DNA from 4 places in the Paenibacillus sp. MER 180 genome. Region 4 is predicted to be linked to each of the others. Evidence: riboswitches for the same ligand, from Rfam matches in the RefSeq annotation. Region 4 holds a riboswitch; each other region holds the start of a gene.
The links. Region 4 has a riboswitch for cobalamin ahead of M3661_RS11395 (1-propanol dehydrogenase PduQ). Riboswitches for the same ligand answer to the same signal wherever they lie in the genome.
Positions count from the first base shown of each region.

Region 1: linked by a shared signal. The riboswitch ahead of metE (5-methyltetrahydropteroyltriglutamate--homocysteine S-methyltransferase) and the one ahead of M3661_RS11395 (1-propanol dehydrogenase PduQ) in region 4 are both predicted to bind cobalamin.
Region 2: linked by a shared signal. The riboswitch ahead of M3661_RS01700 (DUF4430 domain-containing protein) and the one ahead of M3661_RS11395 (1-propanol dehydrogenase PduQ) in region 4 are both predicted to bind cobalamin.
Region 3: linked by a shared signal. The riboswitch ahead of M3661_RS20765 (ABC transporter substrate-binding protein) and the one ahead of M3661_RS11395 (1-propanol dehydrogenase PduQ) in region 4 are both predicted to bind cobalamin.

Region 1 is NZ_JAMAVT010000009.1:86,437-89,602, reverse strand. It holds gene M3661_RS15885 (heavy metal translocating P-type ATPase) at 1-648, shown strand, start outside; gene M3661_RS15880 (HesB/YadR/YfhF family protein) at 839-1,129, shown strand; cobalamin riboswitch at 1,342-1,532, shown strand; gene metE (5-methyltetrahydropteroyltriglutamate--homocysteine S-methyltransferase) at 1,856-3,166, shown strand, end outside.
Region 2 is NZ_JAMAVT010000001.1:412,256-415,421, forward strand. It holds gene M3661_RS01700 (DUF4430 domain-containing protein) at 1-1,549, opposite strand, end outside; cobalamin riboswitch at 1,709-1,901, opposite strand; gene rlmN (dual-specificity RNA methyltransferase RlmN) at 2,035-3,132, opposite strand.
Region 3 is NZ_JAMAVT010000013.1:142,600-145,765, forward strand. It holds gene M3661_RS20760 (FecCD family ABC transporter permease) at 1-523, opposite strand, end outside; gene M3661_RS20765 (ABC transporter substrate-binding protein) at 541-1,542, opposite strand; cobalamin riboswitch at 1,992-2,203, opposite strand; gene M3661_RS20770 (histidine phosphatase family protein) at 2,400-3,166, opposite strand, start outside.
Region 4 is NZ_JAMAVT010000005.1:442,213-445,378, reverse strand. It holds gene M3661_RS11400 (alpha/beta hydrolase family protein) at 1-773, shown strand, start outside; adenosylcobalamin (AdoCbl) riboswitch at 886-1,037, shown strand; gene M3661_RS11395 (1-propanol dehydrogenase PduQ) at 1,425-2,567, shown strand; gene M3661_RS11390 (BMC domain-containing protein) at 2,763-3,119, shown strand; gene M3661_RS11385 (EutP/PduV family microcompartment system protein) at 3,132-3,166, shown strand, end outside.

The DNA.
Region 1 (3,166 bases), on a different contig from region 4:
AACGGGGTAGCAAGCGCAGATGCGGAGGAAGCATTGCAAGACATGGAGCAGGCAGGCAAGACGGCAATGCTTATCGCGGTTGATGGCAGCTGGAAAGGCATAGTTGCCGTTGCCGATCAAGTGAAGGCTTCTTCGAAGAAGGCCATCGAGCGGCTGCATCAAATGGGGATACGCGTTGTTATGATGACAGGAGACAACACCCGTACGGCCAGAGCAATCGCGTCACAAGTAGGGATTGATGATGTATTTGCAGAGGTGCTGCCTGAACAGAAGGCACAGCATGTGCGCGAGCTGCAGCAGAGAGGCAGTGTCGTCGCCATGGTAGGCGATGGAATTAATGATGCGCCAGCTCTGGCAGCAGCGGACATTGGGTTCGCGATCGGTACAGGTACGGATGTAGCAATGGAGACGGCAGGCGTAACCTTAATGCGTGGCGACTTGAACGGCATTGCGGATGCGATGGAGATGAGCCGCCGTACCATGCGCAACATTAAGCAGAACTTGTTCTGGGCACTTGTATACAATACGATTGGTATCCCGATTGCAGCAATCGGATTGCTTGCCCCATGGCTTGCAGGAGCGGCTATGGCCTTCAGCTCGGTATCCGTTGTACTGAATGCACTGCGGCTTCAACGCATCAAGCTGTAGCCTGACAGAATTTCACGGTAGAGATCGTGATGTTCCTAAACAGAAGGAAGCATATAATCATATCGCCGAACGTATTATGCGGTAATGATTATGCGGATCATTGACGAACTGTCAACTTTGGTGTTAACAAAAGTGGCGGCCACATGGTATGATCAAATCGGATGAAAGGTATGATTAAGGAGGTCTGAACATGCAATTACGCGTTACAGCGAAGGCAGTCGAGCGTTTTTTGGCTGATTGGGGATTCACAGCAGGAGACTCAGTACGCATATTCGTCCGCTACAGCGGATTCAGTGCTTCAGGACCTTATTCATTCGGCATCATGAAAGACAGTCCGCAATATCCAGCAGTGACGGAAGTTGTGAACGGCATTACGTTCTTTATGGAGCAAAATGATGTATGGTTCTTGGATAATCGTGAATTGACGCTAGATGAGAAAGGCGAAGATATTGTCTTTCTGCATGAAGGAATGGTCATCTAGCGCATCAACCCGTAATCATCAATAGGCGAGCCGAGAGGCTCGCCTATTGTGCATGGATAGACGCCTAGTGAATCGGAGTTTAATGAAGATAAGGTCACAGCTCCGGTATTTGTTTATTTTGGTTAGAGATGAGAAAAAATCCTTGTCATTCGTTCTGGTTAGATATATAATCGTTCTCAATTGGGGGAAGCGTGACTGCGACTTTCAATGCAATTGAATATGAGGAAACAGGTGCTTTGGGTAACGTCGAAGCTTAATAGGGAAGCCGGTTGGAAATCCGGCGCGGTCCCGCCACTGTGACAGTTGAGGTATTGCGAGAGAGCCACTGGTCGTAATCGATCGGGAAGGCTGCAAAGGCCAATGAAGCTGAAGCCAGGAGACCTGCCTGTTTTGACAACACTGTTCGTACCTACGGGAGATAGGGAAGTGTTCGTAAGCATGGATATCGGTTTTCGATTCCTCTTAGCATGAGGGTAGTATGCTAATGAGACGGAAGGATCGATTTATTCCACTATGACTTCATGGACGTTTACGAGACATTTCTGTTGTTGGACAGGAATGTCTTTTTTGCATATTGGGATGCAATGAAAATTTCTGAAGTCTGAGTGATAAAGTCACATATGGTGGGGTAGAGCGTTCAACTGCAATCTTAATTCCGTGTTAAGCGATAGAAATTGTACAACTATATCCCGTACGGCAAATTGACTCATGGAGAGGGGCAGTATGATGACCGTTCATTCAATCAAGACAAGCACAGCAGGTTACCCTCGGATCGGATACGACCGGGAATGGAAGAAGGTATTGGAGCAATATTGGGCTGGGAACAGTTCTGTTCAGCAGCTGGAAGAAGAATTGGCGCGCATCAATGATGTTCGGCTGAAGACGATGCAGGACGCTGGCATTGACCTGATTCCAGTAAATGATTACTCCTGGTATGATCATGTGCTTGATATGACAGCCACATTCGGATTGATACCGTCACGGTTTGCATATGACGGTGGAGAAGTGAACGCAGATTTGCTGTTCGCCTTGGCTCGCGGTACACAGGATGCGGTAGCTTGCGAGATGACGAAGTGGTTTAATACGAACTATCACTACATTGTGCCGGAATGGGAAGGCAAGGCGCCGCAATTGACGGTCAATCGCCCGTTGCAAGCCTATCGCCAAGCGAAGCAGATTCATGGCATTGAAGGTAAGCCAGTCATCATCGGGCCATATACTTATGTCCGCTTTATTAAAGGGATTAAACCGGAAGAGCGCCTGAACGTTCTTCGCCAATTCGTAGGGGTATACGGACAGTTGCTTAGCGAGTTGGAGGGTGAAGGTGTGCAGGCTGTGCAATTGGATGAACCTGCATTCGTGCTGGAAATGCCAAGCGAGCATTGGGCTGCTGTGAAGGAAGTCTATGCCGAATTGCGCAAGGCAGCACCAAGCTTATCATTATGGGTTCAGACCTACTTCGATGCGGTGTCCGACTACGAAGCGTTCGTGTCGCTTCCGGTGGATACGCTCGGATTAGACTTTGTTCATGATAGAGGGAGAAATGAAGCAGCGCTTCGTCAATTCGGATTCCCTGCGCAGAAGCAGCTTGCTGTCGGCATTATTGATGGCCGCAATATTTGGCGTACGGACTTAGCGGCTGCTGCAGTATGGCTGGAGTCTGTGGAAGGGATTGTACCGAAGGAACGCTGGATTATTCAGCCATCATGCAGCCTGCTTCATGTACCACTCACGGCGGCGCGGGAAACTGAGCTGTCAGCACCAGTGCGCGAGGCATTGGCGTTCGCGGATGAGAAGCTGGAGGAGACTGCCCTACTTGCTCGTCACTTCGCAAGCCCGAGTGAAGAGACGCGTGCAGCATTAGCAGAGAGCGGTGCTCGTGTTCAAGCATGGCGGACAGAACCATTAAGACAGCGTCCACAAGTCGTTCAGGCGTTGGAAGAACTGCTTCGTGCAGAAAAGGAAAAAGGAATTGAACGTCTTCCATTCGAGGAACGCAAGGAGCTTCAGCGCAAGCGCTGGCCATCGCTGCCGCTC
Region 2 (3,166 bases), on a different contig from region 4:
CTTCAAAAACGAGCTTTGCTTTTTGACTATTAAGAAGTGAGATTGTTTTTAGTTTCAGTTCAGTCGTTCCTGGCTTTACTAGCCAACTGTCAATCTGCGACGCTTGAGGCGTAAATGAATCTCCCGCAAGCTGTACTTCGACCGTTGGATTTACAGCGCCCTGTTGAATAGAAGAGACTGTAGAAATCATCGGCTGACGACCATAATAGAAATAGAGGTCATCGCCATTTTTTATCTCATATGCACCTGCTCCTACAGAAGGAGCACTTCCATTCACTTTGTATTTCCAACCATCGCTACCGCCAAGTTTCCCTTCATTTTGACCAGCAACGGATGTTAGTCTTGCTTGATCCCCATTCCCCAAAGTAAGGTAGGGAATTGATGGATTGGCTTGATCCAGCGCTAGCTTTAGTGCATCCAATGCGGTGAGCTTTTTGTTGTTTGCATCCAAGGAAATTTGGTTAGGTTGATAAATGAAATCGTCAATCCCTTTGACACTAACCTGCACATTAACATGTGATTGATCCGATGGAAGCTTCACTTCCGCGAGGCGACTCCATACCGATTTTCCATGCTTGATGTCGAGCAACGCAACAAGAGCCTGCTCGGTAGCCATCCTATTTGCAGAAGAATCTGTTAATTTCCATTTGAACGATCCATCATTTTGTTGGAAGCGTGCATACGCATCGATAACTGTTCCGTTAGGCTCTTTCCACTTTGCTGACAAGACATCGTCGCCTGCAGCAACCAATCCCGATACGGATGTAGATAAGCTATTGGAATTATCTCCGGATCCCCATGTACCAACGGAATCAAACCCTCCATTGTCCAATTGGCGTTTTTTCAACAATTCCTTAGCTCGTTCAATTGCCGCATCTACCGCGCTCTGTCCTTGGTATTGACCGAGTGCAAGCAGCGCCATACCAGTAATGTCAGTATCTCCTGAGCTGCCGGTAGCTGACAGTCCATAACCTCCGTCTGCGTACTGTGCTTTAAGCAGATAATCGAGCGCTTTTTGCTTGGATGCGGCATTCCATGACCCCATATCCTGACCAAGCTTCTCACCGGCGCTTAAGGCAAGCATTGCCCAAATGTGTTTATTAACTCCACCGATAGCACCCGTTGCTGGATCTTGCTGTGCTGCCAGCTCCGCCCACAGATTCCGGTTCGTTTCCCAAGCGTGAGCCGGATTCTTTCCTAATGCAAGCAAGCCATAAATATATCGAATATGATCGGTGCCTCCTGCATTTGGTCGAAGTCTTGGCTCTTTTGTTTCCCATGTAGGTAATCTCCAAGTTCCATCATGCAAATCTTGACCCGCACTCCACAGAGCAACAAGCTCCCACCATGAATCACTTACAGCATCTTGATTAGAAGCATCCTTATAATAGTCCTTATAGTATTGAACCGTATGTTCAATCATGTTATTTAACTGAGTATTGCCCTGCCCGCTCGCCGCTCTTATGACTTGTGGCTGTACAAGAGATAACAACAATACGATACTTAGTAATGCAGACAAGCTCTTCTTCAACATTCTGTTCGTAATCATCTTCAATGTCTGATCTCCTTAATATGTCGATATGAAGGCAATAAAAAAACACCTTTCCATGTTAGAAAGATGTTAGGTAACCACTTCGATGCAGCTAAATACACTAGTAATCTCCTACTAGCAGCACGAATAAACATCCCCCTCCCATCCTCGTGAGAAATATAGAGCACTTATATGGCAGGTCTCCTGGCTTCGCATCATCGCTCGACAATCTACCTTCCCGTTAGCTCAGTTAACAGTGGATAAAAGCCTTGATTGTCAGCTCTGCGTTACAGTGGCGGGACCGCGTCGAACTCGCATCGACTTCCCTATTAAGCTGAGCATGCACAGCACCATATAAACTATTTCTATGTAATTGCGATAAGAATACGTGGTTTTATTGTAGCAAAATTTAGCATGACGGACAAAGAACTTTCTCATAGACAGCACGAAAAAAAGCGACCTACCCATTGGTAGGTACGCTTTTTGTAAACTACAAAATATTTTTAGCTCATAGCTGCCTGATCGGCACCAGCACCGCTTTCTTTCTTAATCTGCTTGCTGCGAAGCTGGCCACAAGCAGCATCAATGTCTGTGCCATGCTCCAACCGCACGCTGCAGCTAATGTTATGTTTCTTCATGACATCATAGAAGCCACGAATCGACTCCTGCTCGCTGCGCTGATACTGGCTGTGCTCATCAACTGGATTGTACGGAATTAAGTTCACATTGACCTCGTCCTGCATCTTCCATTCTTGAATCAGCTGCACCAACTCAAGTGCGTGCTCCTGCTGATCGTTCACGTCCTTCAGCAAAATATATTCCAGCGTCACCCGTTGGTTCGTCGTGTTGATGAAGTACCGAATCGCCTCCATCACCTTCGCAATCGGAATCGCGCGGTTAATTTTCATAATGCGCGTGCGCAGCTCATCATTCGGCGCATGCAAGGAAAGTGCCAAGTTCACCCGCAGATTAATATCTGCAAAGTCTTTGATCTTATTCGCCAAGCCGCTTGTTGATACCGTAATTCGTCTCGCTCCAATTGCCAGACCTTTGTGGTCAGTAACAACCCGCAAGAAATCAACGATATTCTCAAAGTTATCGAATGGCTCTCCGATACCCATCACGACGATATGGCTGACCAGATCACCCTCACCCACTGCATCCAAATGGTGCTGAACCTTCATGATCTGCTCCACAATCTCGCCGCTCGACAAGTCGCGGCTCTTCGCCAGCAGTCCGCTCGCACAGAAGCTGCAGCCGATGTTGCAGCCAACCTGAGTCGTCACACATACCGACAGCCCGAATTTGTGTCTCATCAACACCGTCTCAATCAAGTTGCCATCCTGCAGCTTGAACAAGAACTTGATTGTGCCGTCAGCCGATTGCTGCTTCACATGCTCGTTAAGCGTATGAATAACGAAGTGTTCGGACAGCAGTGCTACGCTGGCTTCATTTACTTCTGTCATATCAGCGAAATCCTTGACCCGCTTGCGATATAGATAATCCCACACTTGGGATGCCCGTGACTTCTTATGCCCCCGCTCCTCTAACCAAGCGGCCAACTGATCCAATGTTAATCCATAGATGGATTGCTTATTCATCTAGTGCCCTCTTTTCAACACGTCAAAATTCTGT
Region 3 (3,166 bases), on a different contig from region 4:
AGACGATGGAGCCGAGAAAGGCTTGCATCACGACTCCAGATAAGATCAGTGTCTCGATTGGAATCTTCCCCTGCTCACTGGCCAGCTTAATGACGAACATTAGGGTCGCTACCCCTGTAGCGAATGCAACGACAGGAATCGTCCATTCGCCGAACAGCGAATACTGCAAACCGAAGTAAATAAGGAATGCGGCTCCAACAGAAGCCCCTGAAGATACCCCTAATGTATACGGATCTGCCAACGGGTTGCGCAGCACTCCTTGAAATGCAGTACCTGCGACCCCAAGCGCCGCCCCTACGAGCATTGCCAATAGAACTCGTGGGAAGCGTACCTTCATCATAATTTGCGCGGAAGCGTCATCCCATGTGACCGGTATGAACTGATCCAGCCCTGGAATATGATGAAGAAGAATTTGAGCAATTTCCCCCATTGGCATTTGTACAGAGCCTACAGCAAGACATCCTACAACGGACAAAAGGAGAAGCGCAATACCCGCTCCTCCATACCAACCCATTTTATTCATCGATTTCTCCACGATGATTATTTCACCAAGTCCGGATGAACCGCCTTCGCAACTGCCTTCAATCCGTCAGCTACACGAGGTCCCGGACGGCTGATCAGGTTCTGATCCACACCGATTACTTGATTGTTCTTAATTGCATTGATGTTATTCCAACCGCTGCGTCCACGAATAATTTCTTCCAAGGATTTGTTCGTCTCGGAGTCCACTACACCTTGCGTGAACATGATTACATCCGGATTGGATTTAATAATGTTCTCTTCGTTAATTTGAATCCAGCCGGCTGAATCAGCCGCAACGTTCGTGCCGCCTGCCATTTCAATCAGCTCGTTCATGAACTCGCCGCTGCCTACTGTCCAGCCTGGGGAGAATTCAATATACACCTTTTCCTTCTCCGCACTTTGAACGGCCGACTTCACATCTTCACGCACTTGCTTCATGTTGTCAACAATCGTCTTCGCTTTAGCTTGCTGATCCGTAATTTGACCATACAATTCGATGTTCTTAATCACATCGTCGTACGTTTTTGGTTCTACCTTGAATATTTTAATGCCCAGCTCACGGAACTTCTTCACAACTGGCTCCTTCATCGAGATGCCTGTGAACACGATGTCCGGCTTAGCTTTAATAATTGCCTCTTCATTCGGCTTCGTAATGCCGCCCATTTTCTCTTTGGACTTCGCTGCTTCCGGATAATCATCAAAATCAGACACCCCAACGATTTGTGCATCCAATCCAAGTGCGAACAAGGACTCTGTCTCAGCTGGAGACACGGACACAATACGTTCTGGCGCTTTGTCGAATGTGAATTCTTCACCCGTTGCATCCTTAACAGTCAGCGGATACGTCGTTTTTAGATCATCCTGCTTCGGTTGTTCTGTAGCCCCATTGCCATTGGACTCTTGCTGTGCAGTATTATTCTCAGCAGGCTTAGCCGCATCTTGATTGCCGCAAGCCGCCAGTCCTACTGTAAGCATAAGCGCCAATAGCGCCGCTACCGATTTGTTCAGCCATTTGTTCATGTCAGAATCTCTCCCTCGCGTCATTCTTCCTAGTCTCTAACCATGTACTACCCGTGCAGGTGTAAAGCGGTTCCATCCTTCGCCATGCGAACGATAATGCACTGCAAGCTGCACTTGCCGTAAGAATGTATGTACATCCCCATTCGGTATCAGTTGTCAATGAGCACTTGCATATACCTGAGCTGTAAATCCTACTGTGACTGAATTTGTGATATACATTCGTGCTGTGCAATTGCATTGAACTGCAGTTTACCTTGTACAAACGAAGTGCTTGATGGGATGTGAAATCATTTCCAAATACAGCAAAAACCCCCGATCCTTCGATCCGGGGGAACACAAAGTCATCTATCGCAATATTCAACAGACACCTAGAAGCAGGAAGCAAGCAGCTGCGCTGCCATGTTGCCTGATGCATTACGCCAATGACGTGATCCTCTCCGCGAAGGATACAGCTCGTCCATCTTCAGGCAGGTTTCCTGACTTAGGAGAATACGTTGCAGCTCGCCTTCCCATCCATAGCGGTTCATACAGCACACACTAACGAATTCGACAGTGGCATCATGAGCGCAACACTCCATTCACAGTGGCGGGACCGCGCCGGGTTCACACCGGCTTCCCTATTAACCTCGAATATGCATCGACCATACAATACATCGGTATCTCTTACCGAGCAACGCGTATGGATCCGTACCGCATACATACCCAAGGACCTGAAGTATCACGATTATTCAATATGGAATACATTTCGTCATCCAAGTGCTAAACTCGATAATTGATTATAGGGGAAAAGCCTCTGCGTTGCAATAGATTACATCATTGCGTGCATCTAATGAACCTGCTTTGACACACAAACGTCATCATCTGCTTGGAAGCCGTTCTGCTCGCAAGAACTTCCATTTGCGGGCACATCGCTTCGCCGTAATCATAACACCGCCACCGATTGGCGCAGCGGCTTCCCAGAATGACTTCCGCGGGAAAGCCAGCGTATATAAGCGACGAACGACGCCCCCGTGTGTGACGATGACAACATCCGGCCGCGGACTAGGCCCGCTTCCATATGACTGTCTCTGCATCCGGCTTGTCTTGCTGCGCAGCACACGTCCACGTGGCAGCGGCGAAGAATGGTACGGCCGACGACGGATAGCGCCCTCTTGCCGTTCCATATGATTTCCGCTGCTGATGAAGGAATCACGCGCATTGCGCAGCACTTCCCACCATACATGCGCCGTTCGCGTACAGAAGGACTGCCACGGTTCCCCGCGCGGCGGCTGGATGGCTGATGAATCGTCAAGCCATCTTCGATACTGTGGATCTTCCTTCAAGTCATTGTAGGTTAACCCTTCCCACATACCGAAGTCATATTCTCGCAGCCTTGTGTCCTCCACAGCTTGGATGCTGTCACGCGGACGCAAATAGGCGAGCGTGTCGCGACAGCGGCGCATATCGCTCGTGTATAGCAGCGGTGATGGATGCGCCAATGTTCGGCGAAGAGCTCGGAGCTCTTCTGTTGAATCCGGCAATAGCGGTACATCCGAATAGCTAATATATCGCCGCTCCGTATTCTCTTGCGTCAAGCCATGACGAACAAGTGCGAAGCGCACAATTTTGCCGCTTGCTTGACTCT
Region 4 (3,166 bases):
TCTCAACCTATATGGAGCTTGCGAGCCACGGGTACGTAGTATGCGCTATCGATCATCCATTTCATTCTTATTATACGGCATCTGAAGACGGAAACAGGACATTCATCGATTCGGGATATATGAAGGAAGTCAATGACTCCAACAAGGGCAAATACACGGTAGAACAAATGTATGGGCTTATCCAAAAATGGATGAAGCTGCGTACGGATGACATGAATTTTGTAATCGATACGATTGTGGAAAAAGCAATAACGAGCAGTGACAAGGTGTATCCGCTAGTGAATACTCAAAAGATAGGTGTGTTTGGACACTCCATGGGCGGAGCAGCAAGCGCTTGGCTTGGCAGGGAGCGTGATGATGTTGGCGCCGTTGTCAATATCGATGCCCCAATGTTTAGCGAGCTCATATACAACAAGGAGACCGATGATTTTGCGGCAAGCAACCAGCCCTATACGACTCCACTTCTTAATATCTATTCTGACGGTGTGTGGGTACAGCTACTACAGCACAACAGCAAATCCCCTTATGCAGCTAACAAGGTTATTGATAAAAACGGTAAAGTCGTGCATACCGTCCATTTCCAAGGAGCGGAGCATATGAGTCTTACCGACCTGTCTCTCATTTCCCCGCTAATATCCAATATGCTGCAGGGCGGCAGGGTGGCGGAGATTGATCCCTATTACTGTCTTGAAACGATGAATCATATTCTAGTACAGTTTTTCGATTGCTATCTCAAAGGGCAGGGCAGCTTCACATCTGCTGGGACATATTGACGGGCAAATCACTCTTAACTATTTCGATCCTCAACTTTTATCTTTTTTTCATATTGCGTTACAGATTGTTTGTGCTATAATAATTGTCGAATGGATGACCCATTCACGTCATGCACAATAGAAGAAGTTATAGACGATGGAAGTTTGGTGCAAATCCAACGCGGTCCCGCCACTGTGATAGGCCGAATGCTCGGTCTTAAGTCAGGTCTTTTGTCTAGTAACTTTGCCAGGCCAGTCATTTCGAGGCGAAAGTGACTGGTTTACAAGTCTAGTGACGATTGCGCCTCGCTAGGCTTTTTTATATTTTCTTGGAGGCTGTCGACAACGCAGTCGAGTCAGCCTGGTGGTCGCCGCCGAAAATACAAAGATGTACAAGCTGGGCAAGCGGGACGTTTTTCAACGAAGAAGAACCAAATGCACAATGATGTGCATGTCCCACCTTTTTTCTTATACAGATTTGTCGTAATGATGAACTCGATTATATTGAGGTTGACGCCTGTTTGCGTTACGATGTACAGTATAGATGATAATTGAATGATAAGTTGCACAATGGCGTGCACACGACATAACAAGCAAAGAGGCTTTTTGAAGGGATCCATCCCTTTGAGAGGCCTCTTTTTTTGTTGCAACTACTCGTTGGAGGTGCTTTACGTGGATAAACTTTCGATCAAAGCCGATCTCTATATGGGGCATGGCGCGCTGGATCGTCTGATGGAATGGCGTAATAAGCGGATTTTCATCGTTACCGATCCATTCATGGTCAAGTCAGGGATGATCAACATGGTATTCGATCGGCTGCATGAGAGCAATGAGCAATATATTTTCAGCAATATCGTACCTGATCCTCCTGTTGAAATCGTAACCGAAGGTGTTGAGGCATTGGGTGCGTTCAACACAGATTTAATCATTGCAATTGGCGGCGGGTCTGCGATTGATGCGGCTAAGGCGATGAAGCTGTTTGCGCAGAAGCTTCTGAACCAGCAGGAGATTCCATTCGTGGCAATCCCGACGACAAGCGGGACGGGCTCCGAGGTGACATCATTTTCGGTAATCAGCGACAAACAGAAGAACATTAAATACCCACTCGTATCCGATGATATGCTGCCGCAAGAGGCGATATTGGATCCGGAGCTGGTTAAGAGTGTGCCGGACTTCATTACGGCAGATACTGGAATGGATGTATTGACGCATGCGATTGAAGCTTATGTGTCTACAAAAGCGAATGATATATCCGATGCGCTTGCCGAGAAGGCAATTAAGCTGGTGTTTGCTTACTTGCCACGTGCATATAAGGATGGTGGAGATTTAGAAGCACGTGAGAAGATGCATAATGCCTCCTGTATTGCGGGCATGGCATTTAATATTACTTCGCTGGGGCTTAACCATGGCATTGCGCATGTCGCTGGAGCCAAATTCAAAATTGCGCATGGCCGCATGAATGCGATGCTGCTCCCGCATGTTATTGAATTCAATGCGAATTATAAGCCAGGCTATGGCAGGGAAGAGAGCACAGCTTCAGCGGTTCGCTATGCAGAAATCGCGAAAAGCTTGGGTCTATCCGCACCGAATCCGAAGAGCGGTGTACGCAGCTTGGTGCAAGCTATCAAGCAGCTGCAGAAGCAATTGCAGATGCCGCAGACGCTGAAGGAATGCGGAATTGAGAAGGCGCTGCTGGACGAAATGAGAGAGTCGATTGCTGAAGGTGCGTTGAAAGACGGCTGCACAGCGACGAATCCTCGTGTACCAACAACTGGAGATGTGGCTGAAATTTTGAACAAAATGTTTCAATCGTAGGTTTGCGTCGAATTTTGTCTGAATGTGTATTGACAACGTTTGCAGTATTAAAATATAGTAAAGGTAACACAACGGCGTGTTGCATACAAAACCAAGCAAAGAGGCTTCTTAAAATTCCTGTGTGAACTTTTAAGGGGCTTTTATGTTTTTTTACAGCAATTTCACGTGTTTCTGACATGAGAGTGAGATGATGGTATGGAGCAACACACTGAGAAACAACGCGTTATCCAAGAGTACGTGCCTGGTAAACAGGTCACGCTGGCTCATATTATCGCGAATCCGAACCCTGATATCTATAAGAAGCTGGGATTAGGGAATGACGCACATGATTCAATCGGAGTCATGACGATAACACCAAGCGAGGCTTCCATTATTGCAGCGGATATCGCGACGAAGGCGGCTGGCGTACAGATCGGCTTCGTCGATCGCTTCAGCGGATCACTCGTCATTACAGGCGATGTATCCTCTGTCGAATCTGCTATAAGTGAAGTGCTGTTTGGACTTCAAAATATTTTAGGCTTCTCAACTGCTGCGAACATAACGAGAACGTAGGTGAAGAAGCTGATGAGAAAAATTATTTTCGCCGGAAGTACCGGTTC